DNA from 3 places in the Rhizobium sp. L9 genome. Region 3 is predicted to be linked to each of the others. Evidence: predicted binding sites of a transcription regulator. Region 3 holds the regulator's gene; each other region holds the start of a gene.
What was found. Region 3 encodes LexA, which represses DNA repair genes until DNA is damaged. Its sites were predicted from a motif close to TGTTCNNNNTGTGTTCNG; they were not measured.
Positions count from the first base shown of each region.

Region 1: the regulator LexA is predicted to act here: its motif matches at 2,404-2,421, upstream of uvrA (excinuclease ABC subunit UvrA).
Region 2: the regulator LexA is predicted to act here: its motif matches at 3,565-3,582, upstream of CO660_RS08205 (metallopeptidase family protein).

Region 1 is NZ_NWSZ01000028.1:33,024-39,364, reverse strand. It holds gene uvrA (excinuclease ABC subunit UvrA) at 1-2,281, opposite strand, end outside; gene CO660_RS25605 (single-stranded DNA-binding protein) at 2,564-3,073, shown strand; gene CO660_RS25600 (MarC family protein) at 3,199-3,846, opposite strand; gene gyrA (DNA gyrase subunit A) at 4,084-6,341, shown strand, end outside.
Region 2 is NZ_NWSZ01000006.1:270,281-276,621, reverse strand. It holds gene leuD (3-isopropylmalate dehydratase small subunit) at 250-858, opposite strand; gene CO660_RS08225 (glyoxalase/bleomycin resistance/extradiol dioxygenase family protein) at 993-1,412, opposite strand; gene CO660_RS08220 (hypothetical protein) at 1,521-1,754, opposite strand; gene CO660_RS08215 (CoA ester lyase) at 1,868-2,773, shown strand; gene CO660_RS08210 (DUF1737 domain-containing protein) at 2,773-2,979, shown strand; gene CO660_RS08205 (metallopeptidase family protein) at 3,003-3,440, opposite strand; gene CO660_RS33755 (hypothetical protein) at 3,604-4,557, shown strand; gene CO660_RS08200 (DNA polymerase Y family protein) at 4,469-6,016, shown strand; gene CO660_RS08195 (error-prone DNA polymerase) at 6,013-6,341, shown strand, end outside.
Region 3 is NZ_NWSZ01000008.1:66,062-72,402, forward strand. It holds gene pdhA (pyruvate dehydrogenase (acetyl-transferring) E1 component subunit alpha) at 1-644, opposite strand, end outside; gene CO660_RS10145 (septum formation initiator family protein) at 790-1,110, opposite strand; gene eno (phosphopyruvate hydratase) at 1,246-2,520, opposite strand; gene kdsA (3-deoxy-8-phosphooctulonate synthase) at 2,662-3,507, opposite strand; partial or broken gene CO660_RS10160 (VOC family protein) at 3,504-4,403, opposite strand; gene lexA (transcriptional repressor LexA) at 4,602-5,318, shown strand; gene CO660_RS10170 (ComEC/Rec2 family competence protein) at 5,299-6,341, opposite strand, start outside.

The sequences.
Region 1 (6,341 bases), on a different contig from region 3:
AGCGCCCGCCCTTGACGTTGAAGGAGAAGCGGCCGGGCTGGTAGCCGCGCGCCTTGGCTTCCGGCAGGCCGGCGAACCAGTCGCGAATCGGCGTGAAGGCGCCGGTATAGGTCGCGGGGTTCGAGCGCGGCGTGCGGCCGATCGGCGACTGGTCGATGTCGATCACCTTGTCGATATGCTCGAAACCGTCGATGCGGTCGTGGTCGGCCGGGATTTCGCGCGCGCCCATGACGCGGCGCGCCGCCGATTTATAGAGCGTCTCGATCAGGAAGGTGGACTTGCCGCCGCCGGAGACTCCGGTCACAGCCGTGAAGACGCCAAGCGGAATGGATGCCGTGACATTCTTCAGATTGTTACCGCGCGCGCCGATCACCTTGATTTCGCGGCCCTTCTTCGGCTTGCGGCGCCCCTCAGGAACGGGAACCCCCAGTTCCCCGGAGAGATATTTGCCGGTCAGCGACTTCGGATTGTCCATGATATCCTGTGGCGTGCCATGGGCGATGACCTGGCCGCCGTGGATGCCGGCGGCCGGGCCGATGTCGACCACGTCATCGGCCGTGAGGATCGCATCCTCGTCATGCTCGACGACGATGACGGTGTTGCCGATATCGCGCAGGTGCTTCAACGTATCCAGCAGCCGGGCGTTGTCGCGCTGATGCAGTCCGATGGATGGTTCGTCGAGTACGTAGAGCACGCCCGTCAGGCCCGAGCCAATCTGCGAGGCGAGGCGAATGCGCTGGCTCTCGCCGCCCGATAGCGTGCCGGAATTGCGTGACAGGCTTAGATATTCCAGGCCGACATCGTTCAAAAAGCGCAGGCGGTCACGGATTTCCTTGAGGATCCGGACGGCAATCTCGTTCTGCTTGGCATTGAATGTCGCCGGCAGCGCCTCGAACCAGTCGCGCGCGATGCGGATCGACATTTCGGTCACTTCGCCGATATGCAGCTTATTGATCTTCACCGCCAGCGCTTCCGGCTTCAGGCGATAGCCGTTGCAGGCCGGGCAGGGGGCGGCCGACATGAAGCGCTCGATATCCTCGCGTGCCCAGGCGGAATCCGTCTCCTTCCAGCGGCGCTCGAGATTGGTGATGATGCCCTCGAAATTTTTGTGCGTGGTATAGGAACGGGCGCCGTCGGCGTAGTGGAACTCGATCTTGTCGTCCGTGCCGTTGAGGATGACGTCCTTGGCCTCGTCGGACAGGTCGTTCCAGCGGGTGCCGAGCTTGAAGCCGTAATGTTTGCCGAGCGCTTCCAGCGTCTGATTGTAGTAAGGCGAAGTCGATTTGGCCCAGGGCGCGATCGCCCCGTCCCGCAGCGTCCGCTCCGGTTCGGGTACGATCAGGTCGGGATCGATCTTCTGTTGGGCGCCGAGACCGTCGCAGGTCGGGCAGGCGCCGAAGGGGTTGTTGAAGGAGAAGAGCCTGGGTTCGATTTCCGGGATGGTGAAGCCCGAGACCGGGCAGGCGAATTTTTCAGAAAACAGCACGCGCTCATGCGTCTCGTTCAGCGACTTGTTGGCCGAACCGCCGGCCGAGGTCTCCTCCGGCGGCAGCGGCTTGTCGGCGAATTCGGCGATCGCCAGCCCGTCGGCGAGTTTCAGGCAGGTTTCAAGGCTGTCGGCGAGACGCGCCGACACATCCGGGCGCACGACGATACGGTCGACCACCACGTCGATGTCGTGCTTGTATTTCTTGTCGAGAACAGGCGCCTCGGCGATCTCGTAAAACTGGCCGTCAACCTTGACCCGCTGGAAGCCCTTCTTCATCAGCTCCGCCAGCTCCTTCTTGTATTCGCCCTTGCGGCCGCGCACGAGCGGCGCGAGAATGTAAAGGCGCGTGCCCTCGCCGAAAGCGAGGATGCGGTCGACCATCTGGCTGACGGTCTGGCTCTCGATCGGCAGGCCGGTCGCCGGCGAATAGGGAACGCCGACGCGGGCAAAGAGTAGGCGCATGTAGTCGTAGATCTCGGTGACGGTGCCGACCGTCGAGCGCGGGTTGCGCGAGGTGGTCTTCTGCTCGATAGAAATGGCAGGCGACAGCCCGTCGATCTGGTCGACATCGGGCTTCTGCATCATTTCGAGGAATTGCCGGGCATAGGCCGACAGACTCTCGACATAGCGCCGCTGGCCCTCGGCATAGATCGTGTCGAAGGCGAGCGAGGATTTGCCCGAGCCCGAAAGACCGGTCATGACGATCAGCTTGTTGCGCGGCAGATCAAGATCGATACTCTTCAGATTGTGCTCGCGCGCGCCGCGTATGGAGATCGTCTTTAGTTCGCTCATCGTCTCTGCTTTGGTTTTCTGGATAACAGCCCTTATTTAGTGATGCCGGCGGGCGAGTCGAGGCTGAATATCCTGGATGACTCAAGGTTTTCGATTCTGTTGACAGGATCATACGGATAAACTAGAACAAATAAAGAACAAAATTCCTGATGAATGCATGCCGCTTTCTGATGGGATAAACTGTGGATTAAACACCGTTCGCGCGCATCTGCGGTTCGCTATGGTTTAAGGTGCGCTGATCGATTAACGCCGCCGGGCAGGGCGGCAGGCAGGGTGAAAAGCATGGCTGGTAGCGTGAACAAGGTAATTCTGGTTGGAAACGTGGGTGCAGACCCCGAAATCCGCCGCACTCAGGATGGCCGGCCGATCGCCAACCTCCGTATCGCGACCTCGGAAACGTGGCGCGACCGCAATTCGGGTGAGCGCCGCGAAAAGACCGAATGGCACACTGTGGTCGTCTTCAACGAAGGCCTCTGCAAAGTCGTCGAGCAATATGTGAAGAAAGGCGCCAAGCTCTATGTCGAGGGCCAGCTGCAGACCCGCAAGTGGCAGGACCAGCAGGGCCAGGATCGCTACTCGACTGAAGTCGTGCTGCAGGGCTTCAACTCGACGCTGACGATGCTCGACGGCCGCGGCGATGGCGGCGGCGCGAGCTCCGGCTTCGGCGGCGGCCGCGGCAGCAGCAACAATGATTATGGCGACGACTACGGCGCCCCGTCATCCTCATCGTCCAGCCGCGGCGGTGGCGGCGGCAATTTCTCGCGCGATCTCGACGACGACATCCCGTTTTGATCGGCCGCCTGTTCTGGCTTTATGAGAGCATCCGAGAGCATGATGTCCGGGCCGGCGTCATGCTCTTTTTCTTTGATGTCACGGCAGTTGATCTCGTCGGGTCACCCCGAACATGTGCTGCCATTTCAATTCGGCGTCGCGCTGATGAGATTGAGCGCGGCTTTCGCGCCGTCGACGACGAACTGCACCGCAAGGGCTGCGAGGATGACGCCGAGCAGGCGGGTGAGGATCGCTCGACCGGTGACGCCGAGAAAGCGGTCGAGCCTTTCAGCAATCAGCAGCATGAGGAAGGTCAGCAGCAGAATGGCGGCGATGACGCCGATCAGTTGGGCTTTTTCGACCGAAGTCGCCAGTGTGCCGGAAAGCAGGATGGTCGCCGAGATCGCGCCGGGGCCGGCAATCAGCGGCAGGGCGAGGGGAAAGACGGCGATATTCTCAATATGATCCTTGGTGATCGCCACCTCGGTCGTCTTCTCCTTGCGGTCCTGCCGCTTCTCGAACACCATCTCGAAGGCGATCCAGAAGAGCAGGAGCCCGCCGGCGAGGCGGAAGGCGCCGATCGAGATCCCGAGCACGCCGAGCACGCCTGCGCCGAACAAAGCGAAGACGGCGAGGATGATGAATGCGATGGTCGAGCCGCGCAGCGCCACCTGCCGGCGCTCGGTCCGGCTCATGCCGATCGTCAGCCCCAGGAAGAGCGGTGCGAGGCCCGGCGGGTCGATGGTGACGATGAGCGTGGTAAAGGCGTTGATCAACTGGTCGGCGCTTGCCATCGTCTCTCCGGAAGCCCATATGGGTGCGTGGTTTTCTGCGATTGTGAAGCGGGGATTTCGATTTGGCAAATATGCTGCGGCGGCCCGCGGCCGATTTGTCCGGTCCGGCCGCACAAGTCCGGTGCTTTACCCTTTTTCGGCCGCAAAAGCCTGTTCAAAACGCGCTCAGAAAATGGCGCGGGAACAGGCTTTCCGCTATAAATCTTCAAGTGATTCTAGAAGAGATCGTGATCTGTTTTGACTGAGCAAACACCCCCCGGCGGCGGGAAGCTCCCGCCAGGCATCGAGCCCATCTCCATCATGGAGGAAATGCAGCGGTCGTATCTCGATTACGCCATGAGCGTCATCGTCAGCCGCGCGTTGCCCGACGTGCGCGACGGCCTGAAGCCCGTGCACCGGCGCATCCTCTACGGCATGTCCGAGCTCGGCATCGACTGGAACAAGAAGTACGTCAAATGCGCCCGCGTTACCGGCGACGTGATGGGTAAATACCATCCGCACGGCAACGCCGCTATTTACGACGCGCTTGCCCGCATGGCGCAGCCCTGGTCGCTGCGCCTGCCACTGATCGACGGCCAGGGCAACTTCGGCTCGGTCGACGGCGATCCGCCGGCGGCCGAACGATACACCGAGTGCCGCCTGGAGAAGGCTGCCCATTCGCTGCTCGACGATCTCGACAAGGAAACCGTCGACTTCCGCGACAACTATGACGGCACGCTCTCCGAGCCGGTCGTCGTTCCCGCCAAGTTCCCGAACCTGCTCGTCAACGGCGCCGGCGGCATCGCGGTGGGCATGGCGACCAACATTCCGCCGCACAACCTCTCCGAAGTCATCGACGGCTGCATTGCGCTGATCAACGATCCGGCGATCGAGCTGCCGGAACTGATGCAGATCATTCCCGGCCCCGACTTCCCGACGGGCGCCAAGATCCTCGGCCGCGCCGGCATCCGCTCGGCTTACGAGACCGGACGCGGTTCCGTCATCATGCGCGGCGTCGCCACCATCGAGCCGATGCGCGGCGACCGCGAGCAGATCATCATCACCGAAATTCCATACCAGGTGAATAAGGCGACGATGATCGAGAAGATGGCCGAGCTCGTGCGCGAAAAGCGCATCGAGGGCATCTCCGATCTGCGCGACGAATCCGATCGCCAGGGCTATCGCGTGGTCATCGAATTGAAACGCGACGCCAATGCCGAGGTCATTCTCAACCAGCTCTACCGCTATACGCCTTTGCAGACCTCCTTCGGCTGCAACATGGTGGCGCTGAACGGCGGCAAGCCGGAGCAGCTGACGCTGCTCGATATGCTGCGCGCCTTCGTCTCCTTCCGCGAAGAAGTCGTTAGCCGGAGAACGAAGTTCCTGCTGCGCAAGGCGCGCGAGCGCGCCCACGTCTTGGTTGGTCTCGCGATCGCCGTCGCCAATATCGACGAAGTCATCCGTGTCATCCGCCAGGCGCCTGATCCGCAGTCGGCCCGCGAAGAGCTGATGACGCGCCGCTGGCCGGCCGAAGATGTCGAAAGTCTGATCCGTCTGATCGACGACCCGCGTCACCGCATCAACGACGACGTGACCTACAACCTCTCCGAAGAGCAGGCGCGCGCTATCCTCGAACTGCGCCTTGCCCGACTGACGGCACTCGGCCGCGACGAAATCGGTGATGAACTCAACAAGATAGGTGAGGAGATCCGGGATTATCTCGATATTCTTTCCTCGCGTGTCCGCATCCAGACCATCGTCAAGGACGAACTATCAGCCGTCCGCGACGAGTTCGGCACGCCGCGCCGCACCGAGATTGTCGATGGCGGCCTCGAAATGGACGACGAGGATCTGATCGCCCGCGAAGACATGGTCGTCACCGTCTCGCATCTCGGCTACATCAAGCGCGTGCCGCTGACCACCTACCGGGCCCAGCGCCGCGGCGGCAAGGGCCGCTCCGGCATGACCACCCGCGACGAGGATTTCGTTAGCCGGCTATTCGTCGTCAATACCCATACGCCGGTTCTGTTCTTCTCGTCGCGCGGCATTGTATACAAGGAGAAGGTCTGGCGCCTGCCGATCGGCACGCCGACCTCGCGCGGCAAGGCGCTGATCAACATGCTGCCGCTCGAACCCGGCGAACGCATCACCACCATCCTGCCCTTGCCCGAGGACGAGGCGAGCTGGGACAATCTCGACGTCATGTTCTCGACGACGCGCGGTACGGTTCGCCGTAACAAGCTTTCGGACTTCGTCCAGGTAAACCGCAACGGCAAGATCGCCATGAAGCTCGAGGAAGAGGGCGACGAAATCCTCTCCGTCGAGACTTGCACTGATCGGGATGACGTTCTCCTGACCACGGCGCTCGGCCAGTGCATCCGCTTCTCCGTCGACGACGTTCGTGTCTTTGCAGGCCGCAACTCGATCGGGGTGCGCGGCATCAATCTCGGCGACGGCGACCGCATCATCTCGATGACGATCGTCGGCCATGTTGATGCCGAGCCATGGGAACGTGC
Region 2 (6,341 bases), on a different contig from region 3:
AGCTAGGTTCGGTTCGTGCCCCGATAGCTGCCCCTCACCTAACCCTCTCCCCGTAAACGGGGCGAGGGGACGCGGCAAACGCAGCGTTGAGGCTGAGGAAGACGGTGCGGCATACCTTCGCCCCGCTTGCGGGGAGAAGGTGGCGGCAGCCGGATGAGGGGCAGGTGCCCCGATCGTCTGAACTAAGGATTATGTTGGGCAGGCGAAGCCGGGCGAAGTCCCGGCTCGATCAGCAAGTAATTGAATAGCTTAAGCCGCCCAGGGATGCGACGCGGCGTTCTTCTTTTCGAATTCGTCAATCGCCTTGCCCTTTTCCAGGGTCAGGCCGATATCGTCGAGGCCGTTCAGCAGGCAATGGCGCTTGAACTCGTCGAGATCGAAGTTGATGGAGCCGCCATCGGGGCCGGTGATCTCGAGGTTTTCAAGATCGATCGTCAGGATAGCGTTCGAGCCGCGCGAGGCGTCGTCCATCAGCTTGTCGAGATCTTCCTGGCTGACCTTGATCGGCAGGATGCCGTTCTTGAAGCAGTTGTTGTAGAAAATATCGGCAAAGCTGGTGGAGATCACGCAGCGAATGCCGAAATCGAGCAGTGCCCAGGGAGCGTGCTCGCGCGAGGAACCGCAGCCGAAATTGTCGCCGGCGACTAGGATCTTAGCATCGCGATAGGCCGGCTTGTTCAGCACGAAATCGGGATTTTCGGAGCCGTCTTCATTGTAGCGGGCTTCGGCGAAAAGGCCCTTGCCGAGACCGGTGCGCTTAATGGTCTTCAGATAGTCCTTCGGGATGATCATGTCGGTGTCGATGTTGACGACCGGCAGGGGCGCTGCAACGCCCGTGAGCTTCACGAATTTATCCATGACCTATGCTCCATTTCAGCAAAACGTACTTTCCTGAATGTGCATCTAGTCCAGTTTTTCGCCGAAATGAAGGAGAATCTTTCTAAAATGGCGGCCACGCGGCGTTTCGCGTGGCCCGCCGTTGCGCGTGTCCGCTACTTGGTCGGAGCGTTCAAGCCCCAGAGGACGCCGAACGGATCGCGAAGCTGGCCGTAGCGATCGCCCCAGAACATCAGTTCGACCGGCATGACGACTTCGGCGCCGGCGGCCACGGCACGATCCCACCAGAAATCGATATCGTCGATAACAAGCTGGATGGCAAAACCTTCATGGCCTTTGAAGGGATGGCCGTATTCGGGATAGGCATCCGCCAGCATGAGGGAGCTGTCATTGATATAGAGATGAATATGCATCGTCCGGCCGCTTTCATCGACCGGCACCCTGTGGGCCTCTTCGGCGCCGAAGGCCTTCTTGTAGAATTCCGCGGCCTTCACCGCACCATCGACGGTCAGGTAGGGCAGCAGGCCATTCTTCACCGGCGGCAGCTTGGCCGGTTTGTCTTCCATCGTATCCATGCTCGTCCTCCATCGTTTTTGAGCGCCGGCTGAATGCCCGGCTGCTTCAAAGACGTATCATGGAAGCATGATCCGACAGTGGCGGCCAATATTTTTGAAAGCAGGACCTCAGAGATCGATGATCGTGCCGCGGCCGTCGTTCCAGACGCGCATCTCCGGCTTGCCGTTGTTTGCCTTGGCGCGCACCGGAGCGGGCTTCATCTTCATCGAAAGCGCGCGTCCGACCATGAACACGGTCAGGATGCCGCCGACGGCAAGCGTCACCGAGAAGGTGAGAAGCAGCATGGCGACAAAGAAGGTGGCGCCGGCCAGCATGAAGAAGATGGAGCGAATGTTCTGCATGGGTTTGAAACCTTTCTACAGAAAGGAATGTGGTCCTTCCTTTTCCTCTCTGCAAGGCAAGCATGGCTTTTTGTTGTCTTGCCGGGCTTTGCGAAGCTTGGCACTAATGGCTGATGAAGCAAACCACACCTCTGCGTTCCTCAAGTCTGCGCCGCTCGGTGCTGAGCGTGCCGGCCATCAATCTGCGGGCGCTCGAAAAGAGCCGTTCCCTTGATTGTGATGCGGTTATTTTCGACCTGGAGGACTCCGTCGCGCCCGAGAGCAAGGGCCAGGCGCGGGAAAATCTGCATGCTTTTTTTGGCGGACCGCCGCTCGAGGGCAAGGAAAGGATCATTCGTATCAATTCTTTGTCATCCGGATTCGGGGCGGCGGATCTCGATCTGGTCAAGGCGCTTTTGCCCGACGCCGTTCTCCTGCCGAAAGTGGATGGACCCCAGGATGTCATCGATATTGGCGATCTGCTGGCCGATGCGCAGGTGCCAGAGGAGCTGCGCATCTGGGCAATGATCGAAACGCCGCGCGGCGTGCTGAACGTCGGGGCGATCGCCGAAACCGGCCGCATGCCGGGGGCGCGGCTCGATTGCCTCGTCGTCGGCCTCAACGACCTGCGCAAGGAAACCGGCGTCCTGCCGCAGCCGGGGCGAAGCTTTCTCGTGCCCTGGCTGATGCAGGTCATTCTCGCGGTCAAGGCTAATGGGCTTGATGCGCTCGACAGCGTTTTCAACGATTTCCGGGATGGCGAAGGTTTCGACGTCGAATGCGGGCAGGGTCGCGCTATGGGTTTTTCCGGCAAGATGCTGATCCATCCCGCGCAGATTGCGGCCGCCAACCGGCATTTCGGTCCGAGCGCGGAAGAGATTGCCGAAGCGCAGGCAATCATATCAGCCTTTGCCGATCCGGCCGCCCAAGGCCTCAACGTCATCAATGCGAACGGCCGGATGATCGAGCGGCTGCATCTTGTCCAGGCCGAAGCTCTGGTTCATAAAGCCCGTCTGATTTCTGCAAGAAAGCCCGCCTGATGAAACTCTACCGCTTCCTGACCGGTCCCGACGACGCTTCCTTCTGCCACAAGGTCACCGCCGCCCTCAACAAGGGCTGGTCTCTGGAGGGCTCGCCGACCTATGCCTTCAATGCCGCAACCGGCGCGATGCAATGCGGCCAGGCCGTCGTCAAGACTGTCGAAGGCAAGGATTACGATCCGGAGATGAAGCTCTCCGAGCAATAGCGCGTTCTGCCGAACGCACGGTTTCAGCGCTCGGCGGCTTCCTCGGCGCTGGCCTCGATCCGCTCCATATCCTCATCGCTCAGCCCGAAATGGTGGCCGATCTCGTGGATCAGGACGTGAGTGATGATATCGCCGAGCGTCTCGTCGTTCTCGGCCCAATAGTCGAGGATGGGGCGACGGTAGAGGCGAATGCGGTTCGGCATTTCGCCGGTTTCCACGGTGAAACGCTCCGAAATTCCCCTGCCTTCGAAAAGGCCGAGCAGGTCGAAAGGCGTTTCCAGCGCCATATCCTCGAAAACGTCGTCATCGGGGAAATCCTCAATCTCGATGGTGAGATTGGTCGTCAGCTGGCGGAATTCATCCGGTAGATGGCTGTAAGCCTCCATGGCCAGCGACTCGAAGGTGCTGATCGTCGGCGCATGGCGGTCCTGCCAATCATCGCTCTGGTCTACGCGGGCCATGAATATTCCTTCCTTTGCGGGCCCATATAGAACCTTTGCCGCCGATTTTCGAGTGCGGAATCAAAGGCAGGAATAAATTCATAAAAAATGATTGTTGACTCTTCTTCAGCTCTCTGGAATCCATAAGAACATAACAGGAACAAAGACGGACGGAGTAAACGCCATGGCGCAGAACGCCCTGGCGCGCGAGCGGCTTTTTGCGCTCCGCGAAACCATCGCCAAGCTAGAAGGAAAGCCTGCGCCGGCGCTTGCGGCAGCGGAGCGGGAAGCCATGGCTTCGGAAAAGACCGGAGAGATTCAGGAACGAAACGACCTCGGGCTTCGCCTGCCAATTGGCGTGTCACCGCTCGACGAGGCGATGGAAGGCGGCCTGCCGCTCGACGCGATCATTGAATTTCGCGCTGCAAGTTCCCGCGATGCTGGGGCGGCAAGCGGCCTGGCTATGGCTGTTGTGACGTGGATGCAGAAACAAGAGGAAGATGCCGGGAGGTCTCTGCCGCTGCTCTGGATCGGCGATGCGGTTGGCGCGCTGGAAGCAGGCCGGCCTTATGCCCCGGGGCTTAAGGATTTCGGATTGAAGCCGGAGCGATTTTTCCATGCCGCGCCGCGCAAGCTGGAGGATGCGCTCTGGCTTGCGGAAGCTGCCGTTGAAAACGCAGCCTTCTCTGCCGTCGTCATGGAGGTGCGTGGCAATCCTCTGCATTTCGGTCTGACCGAAAGCCGTCGGCTTAGCCTCAGGGCGCGTGCCGCCCGCCGTCCGCTTTTCCTCATCCGTCAAGCCGGCGCGGAGGAAGCGAGCAGTGCTGCTTTGCGCCTTCGGGTCGAGCCGGCGCCGTCGAATCTGCGGCCGTTACCGGACGGATCGAAGCTAGCCGGCAGCATCGGCAACCCGATTTTCCGTCTCACGCTGGAGAAGAGCCGACATCCGGCTCCATTCTCCTTCCTTCTGGAGTGGAGCCCCCATGAACGCGAATTTCTTGCCGTCGACGAACCAAGCTTCACTCGGTCTCCAGGCGAAAAATCAGCGCATTCTGGCGCTCAGCTTCCCGCATCTGGCCACAGATCGCATCGCACGCAAGCGCTGGGGGCTTTCCTGGCGTTCGAAAGGGCGTCCTGAAGAACCGCCGCTCGTCTGTTGCGGCAAGCTCAACAACGCCATGCGTTTGACGGCGCTGGACGAATTCGCCGAGAGGTTGGGATTGCGGAAGGATCAAGGCGTTGCCGAAGCGCGCGCCATGTATCCGGCGCTCGATGTCATGGAAGAAGATCCTGCGGCCGACCGCCGGCTTCTGGAAGCCATTGCCGACTGGTGCGACCGTTATACGCCGATGGTGGCGTTCGATGGTAGGGATGGGCTGCTTCTCGACATTACCGGCTGCGCTCACCTCTTCGGCGGGGAAAGATCTCTTCTCAAGGATATTCTGTCGCGGCTCTTCCATATGGGGCTCGATGCACGAGGTGCGGTCTCATCGACGCCGGGCCTTTCCTGGGCTGTCTCCCGTTTCGGAAACGGCGGCATCGTGGAAGACGATGAGACGGAACATGTTTTGATGCCGCTGCCTGTCGCGGCCTTGCGCCTGGAAGAACAGATCGTCGAGGCTTTGAAAAAGCTCGGGCTCAAATATGTCGGCGATGTCATTCATGCGCCGCGGGCGCCGCTCACCCGCCGTTTTGGCCCGGCGCTGCTTCTGCGGCTCGACCAGGCGCTGGGCCGCGAGGAGGAGCCGATCTCGCCCCGGCGTCCCGTCGCCAGTCTTTCGTCCGAACGTCGTCTGATCGAGCCGATCGGAACGGAAGAACAGATCCTTGCCGTCACCGGGCAGGTTGCCGTGTCGCTGAAGCCGTCGCTGGAAGCGCGCGGTGCCGGCGGGCGGGTGTTCGAGCTAGTGCTGTTTCGTGTCGACGGCAGGGTTTTCCGCATTTCCGTGGGTGCTTCGCGGCCGCTTCGCGAGCCGAAGCTCGTTGCAGGGTTATTTTCCGAACGGCTGCATGCGATTTATGACGATATCGATGCCGGCTATGGTTTCGAGATCCTGCGCCTGAATGTGCTGCGGCATGACCCGTTCAACGACACGCAGGGCGATTTTGAAGGTGACCGGCAGGATGAAATCTCTCTTTCAACCTTCGTCGACCGCGTTTCGGCCCGTCTTGGCCGGGATTGCCTGCAAAGTTTCCAACTTCGGGAAAGCCATGTGCCGGAGCGGGCCGTGATCACGGTACAGGCAATGGAGAGCCTACCGGCATTGCAGAAAGTGAAGCAGGACAGCGCGCTTCCTTTTCGTGAGGAGCGCCCTCTGCGGCTCTTTGCAAACCCGGAGCCTGTTGAGGTCGCATTTGCTGAAGTGCCGGACGGTCCACCGCAGACTTTCCGCTGGCGGCGGACACAACATCAGGTGGCAAGAAGTGAAGGACCGGAACGGGTCGCCATGGAATGGTGGATCGATGGGGATGATGCGCAGACGCGCGATTATTTCAGAATAGAGGATGAGTCTGGACACCGCTTCTGGATCTATCGTCAGGGTCTTTATGGTGAAAAACCCGATCCACGCTGGTTCATGCATGGGGTCTTTGCATGAGGGCCGAGCCTGCATTCTTCGAAATCGGCACGAGAACGAACTTCTCGTTCCTCGAAGGTGCCTCCAGCCCGGAGGAGATGGTCGTGCAGGCCGCTCACCTCGGACTCGGCGGTCTCGGCATTGCGGACCGCAATTCGGTTGCCGGCGTCGTCAGGGCACATGCGCAGGCCGAGCAGCTTGAGGAGAGATATAAAAACAGAGATGCGATTTTGGCTCAGGCAGCGAAGGAAGGGAAAAGAGAAGAGATTCTCGATCCTATCCGGATTCAGCCGGGCGCCCGACTCGTCTTTTCCGATGAAACGCCTGATATTCTTGCCTATCCCCG
Region 3 (6,341 bases):
GCGGTGGCACGGGCGGTCGAGGTGCCCATGGCGTAGCGGTTATTTTCGACGATATAGACGATCGGCAGCTTCCAGAGAGCCGCCATGTTGAAGCTCTCGTAGACCTGGCCCTGGTTGGCAGCGCCGTCGCCGAAATAGGCGATGGCGACATTGCCGTTGCCGCGGTAGTGGTTTGCAAAGGCAAGGCCGGTTCCGAGCGAAACCTGGGCGCCGACGATGCCGTGACCGCCGTAGAAATGCTTCTCTTTCGAGAACATGTGCATCGAGCCGCCCTTCCCATGGGAATAGCCGCTACGGCGCCCGGTCAGTTCCGCCATGACCCCGCGCGCCTCCATGCCGGTTGCCAGCATGTGGCCGTGGTCGCGATAGGCGGTGATGACCTGATCGCCTTCCTTCTGCGCCATCTGCATGCCGACCACGACAGCTTCCTGACCGATATAGAGATGGCAAAAGCCGCCGATGAAGCCCATGCCGTAAAGCTGACCGGCCTTCTCCTCGAAGCGGCGGATCAGTAGCATCTCGCGATAGGCCTTGAGTTCCTCATCCCGATCGAAGTCGGCTACTGGGCCTCCATTCGATGCTTTGGCTGCTGGTTTTGCTGCAGTTTTGCGGCTGGAAACGGTCGCGGTCTTTCGCGGCGCCATTCAACCCTCCCTATGGGTTTGTCGTTTCTCGGTGGCGCGTACCATAGGGAAGAAATATGACCACAGCAATGCCATAATTGCATGGCTCGTATTCGACGCTAAGTTATTGCAAATAAATCAGAAATTCCAATTAACCTAATTCCGGTTAATTGGAATAATGTTTGAATATGACGATCTCGTCCGCACGCGACATATTCAGCTGATATCGCGCCTTTTCGTCCAGCATGTCCTTGTCGAGCGAGCCGTCACTCAGCAGCGCCACCTGGCTTTCCAGATGTTCGCGCTTCGCCTTCAGGACGGCAAGCTCTCTTTCGCGCGCGACGCGCTGACGCTCGAACGTCTCCGTCGCCCGCAGGCCATAATCGCCATGGATGCAATGATAACCGAAATAGGAAAGGAAGGCGACCGTCATAGCCGGGATGACGAAGCGGCCGAGCTTTCTCTTCTTATGATGCTTTGTCCACATACACGCATGCTCTTGAACGCATTACCAATTCGTTCAGCATAACGCGCAGAGATTAACCGTTCATTGACCGTAACCGCCGGCAAGAAAAAACCCGCGCCGGTGAGGCGCGGGTCGAGCATTGCAAATCAGATCGGATCAGCCTTTGATGATCGAGCGGCCGGCATATTGGGCCTGGGGGCCTAGGCCCTCCTCGATGCGGATCAGCTGATTGTACTTGGCGAGACGGTCAGAACGCGACAGTGAGCCGGTCTTGATCTGGCCGCAGTTGGTGGCAACTGCGAGATCGGCAATGGTCGAATCTTCCGTTTCTCCGGAGCGGTGCGACATGACGGCGGTATAGGCTGCCTTATGCGCCGTGTTAACGGCATCAAGCGTTTCCGTCAGAGAGCCGATCTGGTTGACCTTGACGAGGATCGAGTTGGCGACGCCCATGCGGATGCCGTCGCGAAGGCGGGCCGAGTTGGTGACGAAGAGATCGTCGCCGACGAGCTGAGTCTTCTTGCCGATCAGATCGGTCAGCGCCTTCCAGCCCTCCCAGTCGTCTTCGGCCATGCCGTCTTCGATCGAGATGATCGGGTATTTGCCGGCGAGCTCGGCCAGATATTCGGCCATGGCGCCCGACTCGAGCGTGCGGCCTTCGCCCTCCAGAACATACTTGCCGTCCTTGAAGAATTCCGTCGAGGCGCAGTCGAGGCCGAGGCACATGTCGTCGCCCGGCTTGTAGCCGGCTTTCTCGATCGACTTCATGATGAAGTCGAGGGCTTCGGGCGCACTCTTCAGGCCGGGAGCGAAGCCGCCTTCGTCACCGACATTGGTGTTGTGGCCCTGCGCGGCAAGCTCCTTGCGGAGCGTATGGAAGACTTCCGAACCCATGCGCACGGCGTCGGCGATCGAATCGGCGCCGACCGGCAGGATCATGAATTCCTGGAAGTCGATCGGGTTGTCGGCATGAGCGCCGCCGTTGATGATGTTCATCATAGGCACCGGCAGGAGGCTGGCGGAAGCGCCGCCGACGTAACGGTAAAGCGGCAGGCCGGATGCCTGGGCCGCAGCCTTGGCGACGGCGAGCGAGACGCCGAGGATGGCGTTGGCGCCGAGGCGCGACTTGTTCGGCGTGCCATCGAGCTCGATCATGATGTTGTCGATCTGGATCTGATTTTCGGCGTCGATGCCGCCGATCGCGTCGAAGATCTCGGTGTTGGCGGCCTCGACCGCCTTTTCGACGCCCTTGCCGAGATAGCGCTTGCCGCCGTCGCGCAGCTCGACCGCCTCATGTGCGCCCGTCGAGGCGCCCGAGGGAACGGCCGCGCGGCCCATGCTGCCGTCTTCGAGATAGACGTCGACTTCGACGGTGGGGTTGCCACGGCTATCGAGGATCTCGCGGGCGATGATATCGGTGATTGCAGTCATGGGTTCTTCCTGCTCGGTGGGTGATAAGTCGTTCGAAGCCTGTCATAATCGAAGGCGTGCAAATTACAATGGCGCAATTTCCCGCCTTCGAGCGGGTATCGCATCGTGGCCTAAACCACGATCATGTCAGCCTGTTGAACGTTAGGCCTTGGCGATCGCATCGAAGGCAAGCAGCTTCTCAAGCAGTCGCGGCATGTCCTTGAGATAGACCATGTTCGGCCCGTCGGACGGTGCGTTGTCGGGATCCTGATGGGTTTCGACGAAGACGCCGGCAATTCCCGTCGCCACTGCCGCGCGCGCCAGCGTTTCCACGAACTCGCGCTGGCCGCCGGAGGAATCGCCCTGCCCGCCCGGCTGCGCCACGGAATGGGTGGCGTCAAAAATGACGGGAGCTCCCATCGCCGCCATGATCGGCAGCGAACGCATGTCGGAAACCAGCGTATTGTAGCCGAAGGAGGCACCGCGCTCGCACAAGAGCACATTCAGATTGCCGCTGGCGTTGAGCTTCTTCAGAACGTTCTTCATATCCCAAGGGGCGAGGAACTGGCCCTTCTTGACATTGACGGCGCGGCCGGTTCTGGCGGCGGCGATCAGAAGGTCCGTCTGACGGCAGAGGAAGGCCGGGATCTGCAGAACATCGACCACCTTGGCCACCTCGGCGCATTGCTCGGCCGTATGGACGTCGGTTATGACGGGAAAGCCGAATTCCTTCTTGAGGTCGGCAAAGACCTCCATGCCCTTTTCCAGGCCGATGCCGCGTTCAGCCGAGAGCGAGGTACGGTTCGCCTTGTCGAAGGAGCTCTTGTAGACGAGGCCAATGCCGAGCTTGCCGCAAAGCTCCTTCAGCGTGCCGGCGACCATGAAGGCGTGATCCCGGCTCTCCATTTGGCATGGACCGGCGATCAGCGACAAGCGGCCAGTATTGGAAAAAGTGACCTGGCCTTCGCCTTCGCCGATCCTGACTTCGGAATTCGTGTCGGTGCTCATCGTGTTTCCTCGAAGGCGAAGAGCGCACCCTGCCCGGGCGTGGGCTTCACCAGAATGCGATTGTTCTTGCGCGTGTGAATGTGATCCCGTTAGCACCCAAATGCGCTTCTGTCACGGCAAGATCGATGACGGTGAAGAGGATTGCCCGCCCCCGCAGGCCGCGATCGGCTGATGAGACAGCGGTCTCGAAATAGGCCTCCAGCCCTTCCGGCCGTCATCAAGCTGATCTTTGCATTTGATGCCGCGATATTCATGCCGAAACCGGTTTTCTCCACCGCCGCCTGCCCAATCGCGAGCCCGACGAAGGCGGCGAATGCCGCCGGGTCCGGTGCACAAAGTGCGATCTCGGCAATGCCGATCACGCCATTGGCGTGTCTCTCCAGCGCGGCGCGATCTGTAGGGAACGAAGTGATGCGCTGGCAAGTAAAGAGAAAGAAATCGGGGGCGCGCAAATCAGCTGCAAAGGCCAGCTTAAAGCTGCCGACGCTCTCCGAACCGTCCGGCATCCGCATCGGCCGGCTGAACTGCAACATCTCACCGGCGCTCGCGCCGTTGCTGACGAAGCGCTTATGATCGAGGTCGGCATCCTCGCTGAGGAAGGCCAGCGCAGAAAGTCCCTCCTCGCCGCAGCGGAAACGGAAGGCGCGATTGCGGGCGATGAAGACGTTGCCCTGGCGGGCCGCTGCTTCGCTCTCGTCGACACTCGCCACGCCAAGCGGCTCCAGATAGGTCTTGTCGGCGAAAAAGACGCAGGCATTCTCCGTTCCGAAGGGATGGCGCGCATCGGCGGCGACGGTGAAACCGAGCTTGCCGAGCCTCTCACGCGCCAGATCGATATTGACCACGGGCAGCACGACATGATCCAGCGGGTGCGACCTGGCGGAATGCGCGTTCATGAATATCCCTCCTGAAACCGGAAAGAGATGTGCGACAGCACCTCCCTCAATGCAAGACATGTGCGCCAATCCGGCAAATGAAAATAAAAATCTCAGCGAGTTGACGTGAACTTTTACGGAAATTTAGCTACTTGCGGAACACATATGGAACATATAGTGTCCGTTCTGGATTTGTTTCAATCACGGGGTCTAACGTCGATGCTCACGCGCAAACAACAGGAGCTTCTCCTTTTCATCCATGAGCGCATGAAGGAATCCGGCGTTCCTCCCTCTTTCGACGAAATGAAGGATGCCCTGGATCTCGCCTCGAAATCCGGCATTCACCGCCTGATCACGGCGCTTGAGGAACGCGGCTTCATTCGCCGCCTACCGAACCGCGCCCGGGCGCTCGAGGTGATCAAGCTTCCGGAGGCCTATAACCCCAGTCTTCAGCGTCGCGGTTTTTCGCCGAGCGTCATCGAGGGCAGCCTCGGTAAGCCCCAGCCGGTCGCCGCCCCCGCTGCGCCAAAGCCGGTCGCCGACAATGGCAACTCCGTCTCCGTGCCGGTCATGGGACGTATCGCCGCCGGCGTTCCGATCTCGGCGATCCAGAACAACACCCACGATATAGTCGTTCCTTCAGATATGCTCGGCTCCGGTGAGCACTATGCGCTGGAGGTTAAAGGCGATTCGATGATCGACGCCGGCATCTTCGACGGCGACACCGTGATCATTCGCAACGGCAGTACCGCCAGTCCCGGCGATATCGTCGTTGCCCTCGTCGATGACGAGGAAGCAACGCTGAAGCGTTTCCGCCGCAAGGGCGCCTCGATCGCGCTCGAGGCCGCCAACCCGGCTTATGAGACCCGCATCTTCGGGCCCGACCGCGTCAAGGTGCAGGGCAAGCTCGTCGGCCTCATCCGTCGCTATCACTGACGCCGGATGGGCTGGAATCGGTAAAACGATCATTGCGCCAATCATAGGCGCGATGGCGCATCCATGGTCGCGACAAGGCATCGAAGGCGGTGGTGACCTCCAGGCCGGCATCGGCGAAACGCAATTCGAGCGAGCCGGTCCTACGCAGCGTCTCGCCGGTGAAAAGCGTGCCACCTGAACGGCAGCTGTTGAAACGCAGACGGACCGAGGTCACGACGATATCGGCCGTATCGCAGGCCGGGCCGAGATAGGCGGCATTGTCGATAACGGTGACGATATGGCCATTGCCAAGTCTTGATGTGCACCAAGCCTTCTTGACGCAGGAAAAACGGTTTGCTTCACCGCCTGCTGCGGCTGCCCGCATCGCCGCACTCGCTTCGTTCTGCTGATCGCGGGAAAGCCTGACACGGCGGCCTTCTCCTTCCGGCGGGATGGCCGGACCATCCAGCATCTTCGGCGGATCATGTGTCGGCAGCACCAGCGCTCTCTGCCACTGGTCGAATATGAAATCCGGCGGGTTTTCACGGTTGGAAGCTATTGCCTCAGCCGCGACGACCGCAACCAGACTGCCATCCTCCGAAATCACCAGATCCGGCGGCCGGGGAACCGGCAGAAGCAGCACGATGAGCGTCGAGATGGCGATGATCGATGTGCCGACATGGCGCAGCCGAGTGCGCAGCAGCGTCAGCAGCAGAAAGCCTGCCACCGCCACTGCGAAATACCAGCCGGGCAAGCGGCCGATGCCGATATCACCGCCCCAGCCGGACACCGTCTTGGCAACCGCAATCACCAGATCGAGGCCGAATCCGACGACCTTCCAGAGCGGAGCGTCCAGACCGAAAGGCATGAGCAACATCGCCAACAATCCGGCCGGCATGACGATGAAGGAGATAATCGGCATCGTCGCAAGGTTTGCCGGCAGGCCGTAAGCCGTCAGGCGATGAAAATGCTCGATCGAAAACAATGCGGTGGAAAAGCCGCCGATCAGCGAGGTCAGGAAGACGCCGCCGAAGAAACCGGCGA